Regions from separate parts of the Streptomyces sp. NPDC028289 genome, predicted to be linked through region 3. Evidence: riboswitches for the same ligand, from Rfam matches in the RefSeq annotation. Region 3 holds a riboswitch; each other region holds the start of a gene.
The links. A riboswitch is a leader RNA that binds a small molecule or an ion and turns the genes downstream of it on or off. The one in region 3 is predicted to bind S-adenosylmethionine.
Positions count from the first base shown of each region.

Region 1: it holds a riboswitch for S-adenosylmethionine, as region 3 does, so the genes downstream of both, thrC (threonine synthase) here and ACZ4UV_RS31610 (ABC transporter substrate-binding protein) in region 3, are expected to answer to the same signal.
Region 2: it holds a riboswitch for S-adenosylmethionine, as region 3 does, so the genes downstream of both, ACZ4UV_RS38285 (amino acid ABC transporter permease) here and ACZ4UV_RS31610 (ABC transporter substrate-binding protein) in region 3, are expected to answer to the same signal.
Region 4: it holds a riboswitch for S-adenosylmethionine, as region 3 does, so the genes downstream of both, ACZ4UV_RS01965 (aminotransferase class V-fold PLP-dependent enzyme) here and ACZ4UV_RS31610 (ABC transporter substrate-binding protein) in region 3, are expected to answer to the same signal.

Region 1 is NZ_JBVHTI010000007.1:176,352-180,537, reverse strand. Features, by position in the region: gene groL (chaperonin GroEL) at 1-25, opposite strand, end outside; gene ACZ4UV_RS33975 (cold-shock protein) at 348-554, opposite strand; gene ACZ4UV_RS33970 (ubiquitin-like small modifier protein 1) at 1,023-1,298, opposite strand; gene thrC (threonine synthase) at 1,342-2,625, opposite strand; SAM riboswitch class I at 2,644-2,805, opposite strand; gene ACZ4UV_RS33960 (glucosyl-3-phosphoglycerate synthase) at 2,963-3,907, shown strand; gene ACZ4UV_RS33955 (alpha,alpha-trehalose-phosphate synthase (UDP-forming)) at 4,002-4,186, shown strand, end outside.
Region 2 is NZ_JBVHTI010000008.1:371,159-375,344, reverse strand. Features, by position in the region: gene ACZ4UV_RS38295 (ABC transporter substrate-binding protein) at 1-477, opposite strand, end outside; gene ACZ4UV_RS38290 (amino acid ABC transporter ATP-binding protein) at 545-1,333, opposite strand; gene ACZ4UV_RS38285 (amino acid ABC transporter permease) at 1,330-2,313, opposite strand; SAM riboswitch class IV at 2,702-2,825, opposite strand; gene ACZ4UV_RS38280 (glutathione S-transferase C-terminal domain-containing protein) at 2,903-3,775, opposite strand; gene ACZ4UV_RS38275 (hypothetical protein) at 3,903-4,034, opposite strand.
Region 3 is NZ_JBVHTI010000006.1:516,414-520,599, reverse strand. Features, by position in the region: gene ACZ4UV_RS31620 (O-acetylhomoserine aminocarboxypropyltransferase/cysteine synthase family protein) at 1-898, opposite strand, end outside; gene ACZ4UV_RS31615 (isopenicillin N synthase family dioxygenase) at 895-1,923, opposite strand; SAM riboswitch class IV at 2,253-2,362, shown strand; gene ACZ4UV_RS31610 (ABC transporter substrate-binding protein) at 2,615-4,186, shown strand, end outside.
Region 4 is NZ_JBVHTI010000001.1:424,366-428,551, forward strand. Features, by position in the region: gene ACZ4UV_RS01955 (rhomboid family intramembrane serine protease) at 1-587, shown strand, start outside; gene ACZ4UV_RS01960 (Lrp/AsnC family transcriptional regulator) at 584-865, shown strand; gene ACZ4UV_RS01965 (aminotransferase class V-fold PLP-dependent enzyme) at 1,042-2,403, opposite strand; SAM riboswitch class IV at 2,564-2,680, opposite strand; gene trpD (anthranilate phosphoribosyltransferase) at 2,900-3,964, opposite strand; gene qcrB (cytochrome bc1 complex cytochrome b subunit) at 4,130-4,186, opposite strand, start outside.

The DNA of each region.
Region 1 (4,186 bases), on a different contig from region 3:
CGTCGAACGCGATGATCTTGGCCATGTGAAGTGGTCCCTCCAGGACTGGGGGTGAGTCTTCGGACCGCGCCCGCGCCCGCGACGGACGGCTCGCCGACCCGTGGGTTCCTTGCCCCACCCGGCCTGCGGGCCTCACCGACCCGGTCCTTCGTTGTCACTCTCACCTTCAGAGTGCTAACGCCAATGATTAGCACTCGCCCATGCCGAGTGCAAGCGCCTCCCGGGGATCGGCCCCCGGAGTCAGGCCCTTGCGGGCATGCGCCGGGCATGCCGAAGGGCCCGTGCCCCGGGAGGCACGAGCCCTTCGAAGAAGTACAGAAGAACGTCGCTGTCAGTCGGCGCGTGCTTCAGCCGGTCGCCAGCCGGACCATGTCCGCCTGCGGCCCCTTCTGGCCCTGCGAGATCTCGAAATCGACCCGCTGACCCTCTTCCAGGGTGCGGTAGCCGTCCATCTGAATCGCGCTGTAGTGGACGAAAACATCCGCACCACCGTCGACCGCGATGAAGCCGTACCCCTTCTCCGCGTTGAACCACTTGACGGTGCCCTGAGCCATGCCTAACTCCCCTATTACTGGCCCTTGCACAGATCCACACTTCGCGGATCCGGGTCAGACCTCACCCCCCATTGGTTGGGGGCGTGCGCCGGAACGCGTCGACCGCGGCTGAATGTATCTGTCCAACTGCCGTCTGCAACAGGTCAATCGGACGAGAATTCTGGACGGAAGGGGTCCGGAATGTAGCAAGAATTCGGCCGAATTCAGGGCAAGTCGGGCCCCGTAAAGGCCACAAAAGCCGCATATAACCCGCACACTTTGGCTACTTCTTGTCGGGCTCGCGGTATCGAATACAGGGCTCCCGACCTGGAGATCGGGACCGCTTTCCCCAACTGTACCGCGCTCAACCACACAGAATTGCCCCCTCCGCTTCTCTCACGGAGGGGGCAATCAGATGAACAGTCGGTGATCGGCGTTACCGAAGGTAATGTTCGGTCATTCGATCAGCCTGTCAAGCAGGTCGGCAGGTCAGCCGCCCGCGACGGCCGGGATGATGGAGACGCCGGCCCCGTCCGGGGTGGCGGTCTCCAGGCCCTGCTCGAAGCGGACGTCGTCGTCGTTGACGTACACGTTGACGAACCGGCGCAGCTTGCCCTGGTCGTCGAGAACCCGCGCGGAGATCCCGGTGTGGTTCTTCTCCAGGTCCGAGATGACCTCGCCGAGAGTGGCGCCCTCGGCGGCGACTTCGGCCTGACCACCGGTGTAGGTGCGCAGGATGGTGGGGATGCGAACGGTGACGCTCACGTTTTTACCTCCGGTCTGGGCAACGCCCTATTTCTCGGGGGACTCAGGCGAGCCCGGCCTCGCGGAAAGACTCCAGATTCGGGCGAATGGTCGCGGTGAGTCCAGTCCCCGCCACTGCGTCCAGCGTCTTCAGCCCATCACCGGTGTTGAGTACAACGACCGACTTCGCCGGATCAATCAACCCATTCTCAATGAGCTTTTTGGTGACTCCAACCGTCACCCCGCCGGCGGTTTCCGCGAAGATTCCCTCGGTCCGCGCGAGCAGCTTGATGGCGTCGACGACCTGCTCGTCGGTGACGTCCTCCACCGCGCCGCCGGTGCGCCGCGCGATGTCGAGGACGTACGGCCCGTCGGCCGGGTTGCCGATGGCGAGGGACTTGGCGATGGTGTTCGGCTTCTGCGGGCGGACCACGTCGTGGCCCTCCTTGTAGGCCACCGACACCGGCGAGCACCCCTCGGCCTGGGCACCGAAGATCTTGTACGGCTTGTCCTCGACGAGCCCGAGCTTGATCAGCTCCTGCAGACCCTTGTCGATCTTCGTGAGCTGCGAGCCGGAGGCGATCGGGATGACCAGCTGGTCCGGGATCTCCCAGCCGAGCTGCTCGCAGATCTCGTACGCCAGGGTCTTGGAGCCCTCCGCGTAGTACGGCCGCAGGTTGACGTTGACGAAGCCCCAGCCCTCGCCGGCCGAGTCGCCGATCAGCTCGGAGCAGAAACGGTTCACGTCGTCGTAGTTGCCCTCGATGCCGACGAGCTCGCCACCGTAGATCGCGGCCATGACGACCTTGCCCTGCTCCAGGTCGTGCGGGATGAACACGCAGGAGCGGAAGCCGGCCCGGGCGGCGGCGGCGCCGACCGCGCCGGCCAGGTTGCCGGTGGAGGAGCAGGAGAGGGTGGTGTAGCCGAAGGCGCGGGCGGCCTCGACGGCCTGGGCGACGACGCGGTCCTTGAAGGAGTGCGTCGGGTTGCCGGAGTCGTCCTTCACGTACAGCCCGCCGGTCACCCCGAGCTCACGGGCCAGGTTGTCGGCCTTGACGAGCTTGGTCCAGCCGGGGTTGATGTTCGGCTTGGTCGCCACGTCCGCGGGGACGGGCAGCAGTGGCGCGTAGCGCCAGATGTTCGCGGGACCCGCTTCGATCCGCTTCCGCAGCTCCTCGGTGTCGTACGCCGAGAAGTCGTACGCGATCTCCAGCGGGCCGAAACACTCCTCGCAGGCGAACACCGGGCCGAGCGGCACGCGGTGACCGCACTCGCGGCAGCTGAGGGCTGCGGCGGGGCCGAGGTCGACGGTGGAATCCGTGGTGCTTGCAACAGTCTGCACAGCCATGTGAGGCGAGGCCCTTTCTCCTCATCTTCCTCACGACGCATCTCGCCGTGAGACGGATTTGGCACCTTCCCTAGTCGGGAGCCTCGCGGACGATCGACACTGATCGGCGATCTACGAGAACCGACTGGAGGGTTGCCGGGGCTTCAACGGGCCGTATCCCTCTGCCCCTCTGGATGAGCGGTATGCGGTTGTCGACGCCGGGTGACCCCAGGACATGCGATGGTCATCGGCGTTGTTCAAGACTGTAACCGAAGGCCAGGACAGTTGAGAGAGTCGTCCGTAACGCGAGATGGATCACACGTCGTCGTGTGGCCGTGACAGTGAGGAGCCGCTGACCGTGCTGGAAGAAGTCGAGCGCTGGCTGGCCACCCGCTCCTGGTCCGTATCCGATCGTCCGCTGCACCGGATCATGGCCGCCAAACGGTCCTCCGGGCAGACGGTCAGCGTCGTGCTGCCCGCGCTCAACGAGGAGGAGACCGTCGGCGACATCGTCGCGATCATCCGCCACGACCTCATGCAGCAGGTGCCGCTCGTCGACGAGATCGTGGTCGTCGACTCCGGCTCCACCGACCGCACGGCGGCCGTCGCCGCGGCGGCCGGCGCCCGCGTCGTGCACCGCGACGCGATCCTGCCCCGCATCCCCGCCGTACCCGGCAAGGGCGAGGTCCTCTGGCGCTCCCTCCTGGTCACCACCGGGGACATCGTCTGCTTCGTCGACGCCGACCTGCGGGAGTTCTCCTCCGACTTCGTCACCGGCATCGTCGGCCCGCTCCTCACCGACCCGGACGTGGACCTGGTCAAGGCGATGTACGACCGCCCGCTCGGCGGCGCCGCCGGACAGGGCGGCCGGGTCACCGAGCTGATGGCCCGTCCGCTGCTGAACATGCACTGGCCCCAGCTGGCCGGCTTCGTCCAGCCGCTCGGCGGCGAGTACGCGGCCCGCCGCTCGCTGCTGGAACAGCTCCCCTTCCCGGTCGGCTACGGCGTGGAGCTGGGCATGCTGGTCGACGCCCTGCACCTGGTCGGCCTCGACGCCCTCGCCCAGGTCGACGTCGGCGTCCGCAAGCACCGCCACCAGGACGGCCAGGCCCTCGGCCGGATGTCCGCCGCGATCTACCGCACGGCCCAGCTCCGGCTGGCCCGCGGCCACCTGATCCGCCCCTCCCTCACCCAGTTCGAACGGGGCGAGGACGGCTTCGAACCGCGCACGTACTCGGTGGACACGGAGGAACGGCCGCCGATGGTGGAGATCACGGAGTACGCCGAGCGCAAGGTGGCGTGACTTCGCCGTACGGCCGTATACGGCGGCGCGTCGGGCGCGGCCGTACGTTTGAGCGTTTACGGGCCGGGCTAGGTTGTGGCGTATGTCTTCCCCCATGGCTTCCACCGGCGGTGCCGAGGTGCTGGTCGCCTCGAACCGCGGCCCGGTCTCGTACGAGCTGCGCGAAGACGGTTCGCTGCACGCCAAACGGGGCGGCGGCGGGCTGGTCTCAGGGCTGTCGGCCATCGGGTCGGACGCGAACGCGGTGTGGGTGTGCGCGGCACTGGGCGACGGTGACCG
Region 2 (4,186 bases), on a different contig from region 3:
CTCCTCGGTGTCGGTGACGTTGGAGAAGGCCACGTCGACCTTGCCGCTGTCGATGCCGACGAAGAGGTTCTCCCAGGTGGAGTTCTTGACCTCGGCCTTGAGTCCGAAGACCGCGGCGACCAGCCGGCCGAGGTCGGGCTCGGAGCCGGTGAGGGTCTTCTGGTCGTCGCCGACGTACGCCAGCGGCGGGAACCCGGCGGGCAGGGCGCCGATGCCGATCTCCAGCGTGCCGCTCTTCTTGAGGGCGGCGGGCAGCTCGGCGCTGATGGACTTGACCTCGGAGACCTTGATGGTGGTCTGGGTGGCGGCGCCGTTGGAGACCCGGCCGACGACGACCGTGCCGGACTTGGCGCTGTCGGTGGTGGTGGCCGCGTCGCTGTTGCCCCCGCAGGCGGCGAGCCCGGTGGCGAGGGAGGCGACGGCGGTGGCCGCGGTGATGCCTCTGATCAGGCTGCGTCGGGTGATGTGGGTAGACATGGCCGTTCCTTGTCGCTGCAGGTGATGGAGGGTGGCGTGGGGGGAAGTCGAGGGGTGCGGTGGGAGGTCAGAGGACCTTGCTCAGAAAGTCCCTGGTCCGCTCGTTCTGCGGCTTGTCGAGAACCTCGGAGGGCGGGCCCTGTTCGACGATCCTGCCGCCGTCGATGAAGACCACCCGGTCGGCGATCTCGCGGGCGAAGCCAATCTCGTGGGTGACGATGACGAGCGTGGTGCCGCTGGTCGCCAGGTCCTTGATGACCGCGAGGACCTCGCCGACGAGTTCCGGGTCCAGGGCCGAGGTGGGCTCGTCGAAGAGGATCACACCGGGACGCAGGGCGAGCGCGCGGGCGATGGCGACGCGCTGCTGCTGGCCGCCGGACAGCTGCCGCGGATAGGCGCCGATCCGTTCGCCGAGGCCGACGCGTTCGAGGAGTTCCTTGGCCAGCGCCTGCGCCTCGGGCTTGGTCAGCTTTCCGGTGGCGACGGGGGCCGCCGCCACGTTGTCGAGGACGGTCAGATGCGGGAAGAGGTTGAAGTTCTGGAAGACGAAGCCGATCCGGCCGCGCTGGGCCAGGATGTCGCGCTCGCTCAGCTCCTTGAGCCGCTCGCCCTGCCGCTTCACCCCGATCAGCTCGCCGTTGACGCTGACGTGGCCGATCTCGGGCTTCTCCAGGTGGTTGATGACCCTGAGGAGAGTGGACTTGCCGGAGCCGGACGGGCCGAGGATGACGGTGACCTCGCCGGGCCGTACGGTCAGGTCGACGCCGTCGAGCACGCGGTGGGCGCCGTACCACTTGTGGACGTCGTGGATCTCCAGGGAGGCCGGGGCCGTCTCCAGGGTGTCGGTGGTGGTCATACGGCGGCCTCCCGGCGGATTCGGGCGCGCAGGTCACCGAGCCCGGCCCGCAGTTTCTGCAGGGGCGTCGGCGGCAGGGTGCGCGCGGCACCCCGGGCGTAGTACCGCTCGACGTAGAACTGGATCACGGAGACCACGCTCGTGAGGATCAGGTACCAGACGGTCACCACCAGCAGCAGCGGCACGATGTCGCCGGGGTAGGTGGAGCCCATGGTCTGTGCGGAGCCGAACAGGTCGAGCAGCGAGACGTAGAAGACCAGCGAGGTGCCCTTGATCAGGCCGATCAGCTGGTTGACGTAGTTCGGGATGATCGAGCGCAGCGCCTGCGGGAAGACGATCTTCCGGAACTGGTAGCCCTTCGGCAGGCCGAGTGCGGCGGCCGCCTCGTGCTGTCCCTGGTCCACGGAGAGGATGCCGCCGCGCACCACCTCGGCCGCGTAGGCCGCCTCGTTGAGACTGAGGCCGAGCACGGCGATCACCATGTCGGTGGCGAGCTTCGACTCGTCGAAGGAGAAGAAGGCCGGCCCGAAGGGGACGCCGAGACTCAGCGTCTTGTAGAGGGCGCTGAAGTTGTAGAGGAAGAGCAGGACCACGATGAGCGGGATGGAGCGCAGGGCCCACACGTAGGTCCAGCTGACGGCGCGCAGCACCGGGCTCTTCGACAGCCGGGCCAGGGCGAGCAGGATGCCGCCGAGGAGGCCCAGCACCGCGCTGTAGGCGGTGACTTCGAGGGTGATGAGCAGCCCGTCGAGGATGTTCGGCCGTAGGAACCAGTAGCCGAAACGGCCCCACTGGTAGAAGGGGTTGGACACCAGTCCGTGCACGAACTGGGCGGCCAGGACCAGGACGACGGCGGTGGCGATCCACCGTCCCGGCCTGCGCAGCGGCAGAACACGCTGTGCGGAGAGGGGTTTTGACGGCTCATCGGCAGCGGGCGGTGCCTCGGGGGCGGCGATCGTGGCGCCTGGGGGTTCACTCATGGCGGGCTCCGGCGGAGTCGGACACCCACGTGTCCCACGGCGGGGGCCGCGCACCGGGCCGTGTTCGGGCACGGTTCGGTGCGCGGGGGCGCGCGGGCACGAGGGCTGGGCGGACGGCGGCACACCGGACGGCCGGTGTTTCGACGGGGACGCTGGGGTGCGAAGCTGCGGGGAACCGGCGGAAAAGCCTGGTCAGACCCGACAGCGGGCACAGCCCGGGGCGGTACACGCGCTACACAGGGCGCTGTTGACACGGAGCAGGTCGACGGCGCGGTCGGCGACGAGGGGGCTCGGGTACGGGCGTACGCAGCCCTCGGCGCGGCGCTGGGCCGTCCTGGGAGCTGCGTACATGTCCGTCACCTGTCACTGTCGTGCCGGCCCCGAGGGGCACTCGCGCTTACCGAATCGTCGCTTGCCGAAACGTCGTCGGTCCGGTCGTCACCTGGGGCACCCCACCGCGGTGCGAGGGTTGCCGGTCAGCAAGCCAGGGCTTGACGCTGACGCTCATGACCGTTCTGGTCCGTAAGTAACGCAGTTGCCCGAACGAATGTCAACGCCTGTCCGACTGGCGAAACGGTTCGGGCCGCTCTCACCTGCGCGGACCGCGGGGTGCGTCCGCCGCGTGGCCCGCCCAGTCCAGGATCTGGACGGCCGCGCCGGCGGCTTCCAGGCCCTGGCAACGGCCGTGGTGGCGGCGGGCGATGCCGTCGAGGTCGAGGTGGGTGCCGAAGGCCGGGTGGGCGGCCAGCCGGCGGGCGTAGGCCCACAGCGCCGGGTGGCCTGCGATGGCGTGCACGGCGGCGGCGTCCAGGTGGTTGCGGTGCACGGTGTCGAGTTGCACCAGGGTCACCCACAACTCGATGTCGGCGGCGGTGAGTTGCCCGCCGACCAGGAACTCCACCCCGGTCAGCCGGCGCTCCAGCGCGTCCAGGGTGGCGAGCAGCAGTTCCAGCGCCTCCGGGTCACCGCCCTCGCGGCCGGCGCGCTGGGCGGCCTGTTCGATGTCCTCGGCGCACAGCCGCTCGACGGCCTCGATCTCGGCCTCGGCACCGCACGGGTAGAGCCGGGCGACGCCGTCGCCGAAGTGCTGGTCCAGGTCGCGCAGGATGTCCCGGCTGTGGGTGCTGACGATCCTTCCGGACCACCCGTCGCTGAACACCGGCGCGAGGGCCGGCCCCGAGTAGCGGTGCGCGCTGGCCTCGTACAGCGGGCGCAGCACCGCGTGGCTGCCGTCGGGACAGTCCGGGACGGCGGGCAGGAAGGTGACCGGACAACAGTCGTCCAGGGCCAGCAGGCTGTGCCCGACGGCGATCCGGAGGCCGTCGGGACAGGCGGTGGACAGGTGCAGCCGGTAGCGGCGCGGCACGGCGTAGTGGCCGCTGCGCGCGTCGCGGCCGATACGGCCCCGGAAGGCGGGGGCGGTGCGGACGGACGGCAGGGCGGCGAGTGGAGCGATGGACATGCGTCTCCCCGGGGGCGGGCGGGCGCGCGGACGTACGCGCGGCGGAAGCGTTCGTCGGTGGGTTGTCGGTGAGCCGTGGCGGGTCCCGGCGGACGGGCGCCCGGCTCGTACGGCCGGGACCGGGCGCTCAGCTTCTGCGGCCGGTGGCGCCGCACATCCGCAGCAGGTCGATGTGGCGGCGGGAGGTGAGCAGAGGGGCCGTCCAGGACGCGGGGCTCTCACGGCGCTGTCTGCCGGTGAGCGTGCGCAGGCGACCCATCTTTCCCTACCTTTTCACTAGGATTCCCACCTGGAGTGTCGATCGGCCTCCGTCCGGCGTCAAGGGGGCGTCCACGCCTGGGACACCCGGCCCCGACTTGCCGTCGGCCGGGAGGGGCGGTGCGCTGGTGGCGGAGGCCGAGTGACAGGAGC
Region 3 (4,186 bases):
TGCGCAGGCTGAGCGTCTCCAGTCCCTGAAGAAGCAGGAAGCTGTTGAAGGGGGAGACGGCCGGGCCGAGGTCCCGCACCAGCCGGGTACGCAGGCGCAGCACGTAGGCCAGCCCCAGCTCCGCGAAGGAGTCCCAGAAGGACAAGCCGTTGTACGTCGGGTCGGGGCCGGTCAGCCCGGGCCACCGGCCGGGATCCGCGCCGAAGTCGAAGCGCCCGCTGTCCACGACGACCCCGCCGATGCCGGTGCCGTGGCCGGAGAGGAACTTGGTGGTGGAGTGCACGACGATGTCGGCGCCGTGTTCGAGGGGCCGCAGCAGGTAGGGGGTGAGGACGGTGTTGTCGACGACCAGGGGGACACCGGCCTCGTGGGCGATGCGGGCGACGGCCTCGGTGTCGAGGACGTTGCCGCGCGGGTTGCCGAGGGCCTCGCCGAAGAACGCCTTGGTGGTGGGCCGTACGGCCGTGTACCAGGCGGCCAGGTCGTCCGGGTCGTCGACGAAGGTGACGGCGATCCCGAAGTCGGCGAAGGTGTGCTCGAGGAGGGTGCGGGTGCCGCCGTACAGGGACGACGAGGCGACGATGTGGTCGCCCGCGCGGGCCAGGTTGAGCAGGGCGAGGCTGGTCGCGGCCTGGCCGCTGGCCACGGCGACCGCCGCCGCACCGCCCTCCAGGGCGGCGATCCGCTCCTCCACCACCGCGGAGGTCGGGTTCGACAGCCGGGTGTAGGCGTGGGTGGCGAGATCGGCCAGTTCGAAGGCCGCGGCGGCGTGCCCGGTGTCCCGGAAGACATAACCGGCGGTCGCGTGGATCGGTACGGCCCGAGCGCCGGTGGCCGGGTCGGGGACCGCGCCGGCGTGAACCTGCCGGGTCTCGAAGGCCCAGTCCGCGCTGCTCATCGGTCGCCCTTCTGCCTGGCGAGGACGTCGGACCACCAGCGTTCGGCGACCCGCGGATGCGAGCGGAGCCAGCCGACAACCGCGTTCTCCCCGAAGGCCGCGAGCAGCGGGTTGTCCGGGTCGTCGGTGACGCCCCGGCTCAGCGCGGCCAGTTCGGCCGGGAGTTCCAGCGGTTTGACGACCGCGTCGAGGCGCGGGCCGAGGAAGAAGGGGATCGAGTAGCGGTCGACGCCCGGCTGCGGGCTGACGACCCGATGCCGAGTGGCTTTGAGATAGCCCTGGGTGGCGATCTCCAGCATCTCGCCGATGTTGAACACGAAGGCGTCGGGCACCGGCACCACGTCGATCCAGCCGCCGTCCTCCCGCTGCACCTGGAGTCCGCCGACGTCGTCCTGCTGGAGCAGGGCCAGGTAGCCGTAGTCCTTGTGCGCGCCCACCCCTTGGTCGGCGTCCTGGGCCACGCGCGGCGGATAGTGCACGATCTTCACGTGGACGGCCGCTTCGTCGTCGAACCACTGGTCGAAGTAGCCCTCGTCCTGTCCGAGCGCGGCGGCGAGGGCGCGCAGCACCTCCCGGCTGACCCGCAGCGCCTCCGCCTGCCAGCGCAGCACGATGTCCTTCAGCTCCGGCAGCGCGGACGGCCACTGGTTCGGACCGATCAGGCGCAGGTAGTCGGGGTCGTCCGGGCCGGTGTCCAGCGCCGCGCGCTCCGGGCCGATGTCGATCTGCTCCCGCCAGTCGGCGCTGCCCGCCGTGTACTCGGTCCCGGTGCGCGTATAGCCGCGGAACTGGGGCGAGTTGAGGTTCTCGATCTCCAGCCGCTGCTGCTCGGGCAGGGCGAAGAAGGCGCGTGCCGCGGTCAGCGCCTCGTCTCGGAGGGCTGCGGGGACACCGTGCCCGGTGACGTAGAAGAAGCCCACCTCATGGGCCGCGGACCGGAGTTCGGCGAGAAAGGCGGCCCGGTCCGTACCGGGGGCGCGGAAGCGGGAGATGTCGATGACGGGCAGGGCTGTGAGTTGTGCCATGGGAGTTCCTTCGCGGCGACGACGGCCGACCGTGCCTCACGGCCCGGCCCGGGATACGGGCTGGTCGAGGGCGGCGGGGAAGAGCAGACAGGAAGAGAGGAACGCGGTCGCGGGCCGTGAGACGGCGGTCAGCAACAGACCTGGTCGAACTGGTCGGCGCGGCGGCTCACCCAGAACGGGTCGAGCAGCACCGTGTGTGCCGGGCCAGTGGTCTCCATGGCCGGATGAAAGCACACCCGGGATGGATGCGTCCACCATGCGTTCCGCCGGGTCCGGGCGTTCCGGGGCGGTGTTGACGCCGGCAGAACAGCCGATCTACGGTGAGCGCGAGCTACGAGTTCCGGCGATCAAGCCCTGGCTGGCCGGACGGCAACCCTCGACGCAGTGGGGTGCCCCAGGTGAAGGCTCGGCGGATCTCTTCTTTCTGCAAGTGCGCTCACATCGGCCCCGAGGCGGGCCAGAACCCGGGAGGACGGCATGGCGAGAGCCCTGATGCTGTGCTCCCGTCTCCATGTCGACCTGCTGCTGGTGTCCAGCTGTCTGTGTCAGGGCTGATCCCGCCCTCCGCCGGCCGGCAGCACAACCGCCCGTCGGTGTAACTCCCCTTTTTTCCACGTGATGTTGCACGCCGTGGCACAGCCCTTTGCCAGGGCTGGTTCACGCACCCTCGACGCGGAAGCAGAGACACCTGATGGCACTCCACAGCGGCCCGACGCCGTACAGACCCCTTCGCTCCGGCCTCGGTGCGACATTCCTCGGCATCGCGTTCCTGGTGGCCCTGACCGGGTGCACCAGCAGCAAGGACGGCAGCACCGCGAGCTCCGGTTCGTCGATCACCGTCGGTACGACCGACCAGGTCACCAGCCTCGATCCGGCCGGTGCGTGGGACGCGGGCTCCGGCACCGTCGAGAGCGAGGTCTACGCGACCCTGCTCAGCCAGAAGAACGGTTCGGCGGACGTCTCCCCCGACCTGGCCACCGGCATCAGGCTGACCGGGCCCAAGGAGTACACGGTCACGCTCAAGAAGGGTCTGAAGTTCGCCAACGGCCACGAACTCACTTCCTCGGACGTCAAGTTCAGCTTCGACCGGGACCTGAAGATCGCCGACGAGAACGGCCCGTCGTCGCTGCTGTACAACCTCGCCTCGGTCGCCGCCCCGGACCCGACCACGGTGGTCTTCACCCTCAAGTCGGCCAACGACACGCTGTTCCCGCAGGTGCTCTCCACGGCCGCCGGCTACATCGTGGACGAGCAGGTGTTCCCCGCCGACAAGATCCACGACGACAGGTCGATCGTCGCGGCCAAGCCGTGGAACGGGCCGTACGGCATCAGGAGCTACGACAAGAACTCACTGGTGTCCTTCACCGCCAACGCGGCATACCAGGGGCAACTGGGCACGCCGAAGACCAAGAACGTCCAGCTGAAGTACTACACGGACGCCGGCAATCTGAAGCTCGACGTCCAGCAGGGCACCATCGACGCTGTCTACCGCACGCTCACCACCGCCGACCTGGACGACCTCGGCAAGCAGAAGGGGGTCAAGGTCCACACCGGCTCCGGCAACGGCATCCGCTACATCGTCTTCGACCTCGCCACCCAGCCCTACGGCACCAAGACCAAGAACGCCGACGCGAACAAGGCGCTCGCCGTTCGGCAGGCGGTCGCGGACTCCGTCGACCGGTCCCAACTCGCCCAGCAGGTCTACAAGGACACGTACCAGCCGCTCTACAGCTCCGTCCCGGACGGCCTCACCGGCGCCACCCCCTCCTTCAAGTCGCTCTACGGCGACAAGAACGGCGGCCCCGGCAGGGCAGCCGCGGCGGCCCGGCTGAAGGCGGCGAAGGTGAGCACCCCGGTGACGCTCAGTCTCCAGTACAACAGCGACCACTACGGCTCGTCGTCGGCCGACGAGTACGCGCTGGTCAAGTCCCAGCTGGAGGCCACCGGGCTGTTCAAGGTGAACCTGCAGTCCACCGAGTGGACCCAGTACGGCAAGGACCGCGTCAAGCACCTCTACCCGCTCTACCAGCTCGGCTGGTACGCCGACTACCTCGACGCCGACAACTACCTCTCGCCCTTCTACTCGGCGAACAGCTGGGTCGCCAACGGCTACGACGACTCCACCGTGCGCGCGCTCATCACGAAGGAGGAGACCGAGACGGACGCGGCGAAGCGGACCGAGCTGCTGAAGCAGGCGCAGGACCGAGCAGCCGCGCAGGTGCCGTTGCTGCCGCTGCTCCAGGGGTCCACCGCCATCGTCACC
Region 4 (4,186 bases), on a different contig from region 3:
ACCTGTTCGACGGTCCGGTGCGGGAGGCGCTCACCCCGGCCACGGCGCTGTTCATCCACGGCAGCTGGGTGCACCTGCTCGGCAACATGCTCTTCCTCTTCGTCTTCGGGGCGATGACCGAGGAACGGATGGGCCGCGTGGAGTTCACTCTCTTCTACGTCGGCTGCGGCTATCTCGCGCTGCTCGGCTACGCGGCCGCCAACGCCACGTCCCAGCAGTCGCTGGTGGGCGCGTCCGGGGCGATCTCGGCGGTCCTCGGAGCGTTCCTGTACCTGTTCCCCAGCGCCCGCGTGACCAGTCTCCTCCCCTTCCTCTTCTTCCTCCCGCTCCGCTTCCCGGCCTGGGTGGTCCTCCCCTTCTGGGCGGCCCTCCAGTGGCTGGCCCTGAACCAGGCCCCCTCCGGCCCCGGCGTGGCCTACCTCGCCCACCTGGTCGGCTTCGGACTCGGGTTCGGCTACGCGTGGGTGCGGTACAGAAAAAAGAAGGGCGCGAAGCGCGGCCTTGGAAGGGCGGTGGCGGGCGACGGGCGGGCGACTAAAGTGAAGGTCGCCCCAGCTCCGGCACCCGAGGGAGAGAACCAGCCGTGATCACCGCGATCGTCCTCATCAAGACCAGCGTGGACCGGATCCCCGAGATCGCGGAACGGATCGCCGCGCTGGACAGCGTCAGCGAGGTCTTCTCCGTCACCGGCACGTACGACCTCATCGCCATGGTCCGGGTCCAGCAGCACGAGGATCTGGCCGAGGTCATCCCCGGCTCCATCAGCAAGATCCCCGGCGTGGAGGCCACGGACACGCACGTCGCGTTCCGCACGTACTCCCAGCACGACCTGGAGGCGGCGTTCGCGATCGGCCTGGACAGCTGAGCGCCGCCGACTGCAGCGCCCCGTAAGGGGCGCTGGGGGTACCCCCGGCCGAAGGCTGGGGGAGGAACTGCGCGACCAGCCACGACGGACCCGCGGGGGGCCACGGCGCTTCGTGCCCGGCTGCCGGCCGGTGGGGGCTGAGCGCGCGGTTCCCCGCGCCCCTGGCGGGGCGCTGATCACACCGCCGGGACGCAGCGGCCCTCTTCCGTGCGGTACGACCACTTCGCACCGTCGGTCACAAGTTCCCGTACCGCCGTCACGAAGCGCTCCACGTGCTCGTCCGGCGTCCCCGCCCCGAAGCTCACCCGGATCGCGTTGAGGGACTTCTCGCCCGGTGCCGCCTCCGGCGCCCCGCACTCGCCCTGGGCCTGCGGGTCGGAGCCCAGCAGGGTCCTGACCAGCGGGTGGGCGCAGAAGAGGCCGTCGCGGACGCCGATGCCGTACTCGGCGGAGAGCGCGGCGGCGAAGTGGGAGCTGTTCCAGCCGTCCACCACGAAGCTGATCACGCCGACGCGGGGGGCGTCGTCGCCGAAGAGGGAGAGGACCCGGACCTCGGGTACCCCGGCCAGGCCCGCCCGCACCTTCTCGATCAGGTGCTGCTCGCGGGCGACCAGCGTGTCGAAGCCGGCCTCGGTGAGCGCCTTGCAGGCGGCGGCGATGGAGTAGGCGCCGATGACGTTGGGCGACCCGGCCTCGTGCCGCGCGGCGCTCTCGTGCCACTCCACGGCCACTCCCCCGTCCTCGCGCCGGGTGACCTTGCGGCTGGCGCCGCCGCCCGCGAGGTACGGCTCGGCGGCCTGCAGCCAGTCGGCGCGGCCGGCCAGGACGCCGGAGCCGAAGGGGGCGTACAGCTTGTGGCCGGAGAAGGCGACCCAGTCGACGCCCAGGTCCCGAACCGAGACGGGGTGGTGCGGGGCCAGCTGGGCGGCGTCCAGGACGATCCGGGCGCCGTGCGCGTGCGCGGCGGCCGCGAGCTCCCGTACGGGCCACAGCTCGCCGGTGACGTTGGACGCGCCGGTCACGCAGACCAGGGCCGGACCGTAGGGGTCGCGGTCGGCGAGGGCGCGTTCCAGGGTCTCGACGGCCTGGCGCGGGGTGCGGGGCGCGTCGAGGTAGGTGACACGGGCGTCCTGCCACGGCAGCAGGGAGGCGTGGTGCTCGGTCTCGAAGACGAAGACCTGGCAGTCGGCGGGGAGGGCACGGGCCAGGAGGTTAAGGGAGTCCGTCGTCGAGCGGGTGAAGACCAGCTGGTCGTCGGGGCGGCAGTCGAGGAACTCGGCGACGGTCCGGCGGGCGTTCTCGAAGAGGTCCGTGGAGAGCTGGGAGAGGTAGCCGGCGCCGCGGTGGACACTGCCGTAGTAGGGCGCGTACGCCGCCACGTCGTCCCAGACCCGCTGCAGGGCGGGGGCGCTGGCCGCGTAGTCGAGGGCGGCATAGGTGACCTCGCCGCCGGTGACGAGCGGGACGGTGACATCACGGCCCAGAACGGGCAGGGGGGCACAAACGGACTGGGCGGAGGCAGCGGTGGAGACGGACATGGGTGAACTCCCGTGTGAGCAGGTGAGATCCGCCGTGCGAGCGGATGCGCTCAAGCAGCGGCAGGGGAAAAGGGTGTGCGGAGGCGGGGCTCTGCGGCCCTATCGCATTCGCTTGCTCACGGAAGGCTCCTCGACGACCAGGACCCCTGGTGGTTCGAGGGGTCCGCGCTTGCCGTGAACCTCGCTGCCCACGGCCTGGTCTTCACCCGGGGCACCCCGCCACGGACGGAGGGTTGCCGGACAGTCGGCCGGGGCCTCATGACTGTCACTCATGACCTGGAAAGAAACGTAGGGGAAGTGATCGCAGTCGCGCAACTTCAGTCCGCATGACGGGACGGAGCGAGGGCTGCGGACAGTTCGGCACCGCCGCAGAGGCCGTATGTGGTTGCGCACCGTTGCGGCGGAGAAGCAGGTGTACGCCGGTCCGCAACGGCCGTCGGCCACGACGGTGGAGCCCGGCGGTGCCGGGCCCACCCCAGCCCCCTGGACCGGCGCCCTACTTGTGTGTCGCCGCCGCCCAGCGCTCCAGGACCTGCTTGGCCGCACCCGAGTCGATCGAGTGCGCCGCCTTGTCCATGCCGGCGCGGAGTTGCTCTGCCAGCGACCCCGTGCCCGGGTCCAGGGCCACCAGCGCCGCCGCCGAGTTCAGCAGCACCGCGTCCCGTACCGGGCCCTGCTCGCCGTCCAGGAGGCGGCGGGCGACCTCCGCGTTGTACGACGGGTCACCGCCCCGCAGCGCCTCCACGGGGACCAGGTCGATGCCGACGTCACGGGGGTCGAAGGTCTCCTCCGTGACCTTGCCGTCCCGGACGGTCCAGACGCGGGACGTGGCGGTCGTCGTCAGTTCGTCGAGGCCGTCGTCGCCGCGGAAGACGAGGGAGGAGTGGCCGCGTTCGGCGAAGACCCCCGCGACGACGGGGGCCATGCGGGGATCCGCGACACCGACCGCCTGGGCCCGCACCCGTGCGGGGTTGGTCAGCGGGCCGAGGATGTTGAAGACCGTGCGGATGCCCAGCTGGCCGCGGGCGGCGCCCGCGTGGCGCAGCGCCGGGTGGAACTTGATGGCGAAGCAGAAGGTGATGCCGGCCTCCTCGGCGACCTCGGCGACCCGCTGCGGGGTCAGGTCGAGGTTGACGCCGAGCTTCTCCAGGACGTCGGAGGCCCCGGACGCGGAGGAGGCCGCACGGTTGCCGTGCTTGACGACCTTCGCGCCGGTGCCGGCCACCACGAGCGCCGACATCGTGGAGATGTTCACCGTCTTCGCGCCGTCGCCCCCGGTGCCGACGATGTCGACGGTGCGGCCCGGCACCTCGATGACGTTGGCGTGCTCGTACATCGTGCGGACGAGCCCGTTGATCTCCTCGACGGTCTCGCCCTTGGCCCGCAGGGCGACGACGAAGCCGGCGATCTGGGCGTCGGTGGCCTGGCCGCGCATGATCTGGTCCATCGCCCAGGCCGTCGCGTCGGCGCTCTGGTCCTGGCCGTACAGCAGCGCGTTCAGTACCTCGGGCCAGGAACGGCCCGCCGCGGTGTCGCCTCCAGCGGGGGTCACAGCGCTCATGAGGCCGCTCCTGATCGTCGTAAGGGAAATAGCCGGTTTCAGGGCCTACCCTATCCAGCTCCGGGCACGGCAAAGGCCCCCGTCCTCCCCTAGTCCTCGAACAAACTCGGACCGGGGGCCCATCCGGACGGGGGCCCTTCGACCGTGGCGTGGCGACGCGGTCGATCAGTGGTGGCCGTGGCCGCTCGTGATCTCCTTGTACTCCTCGACAGTCGGCTTCGG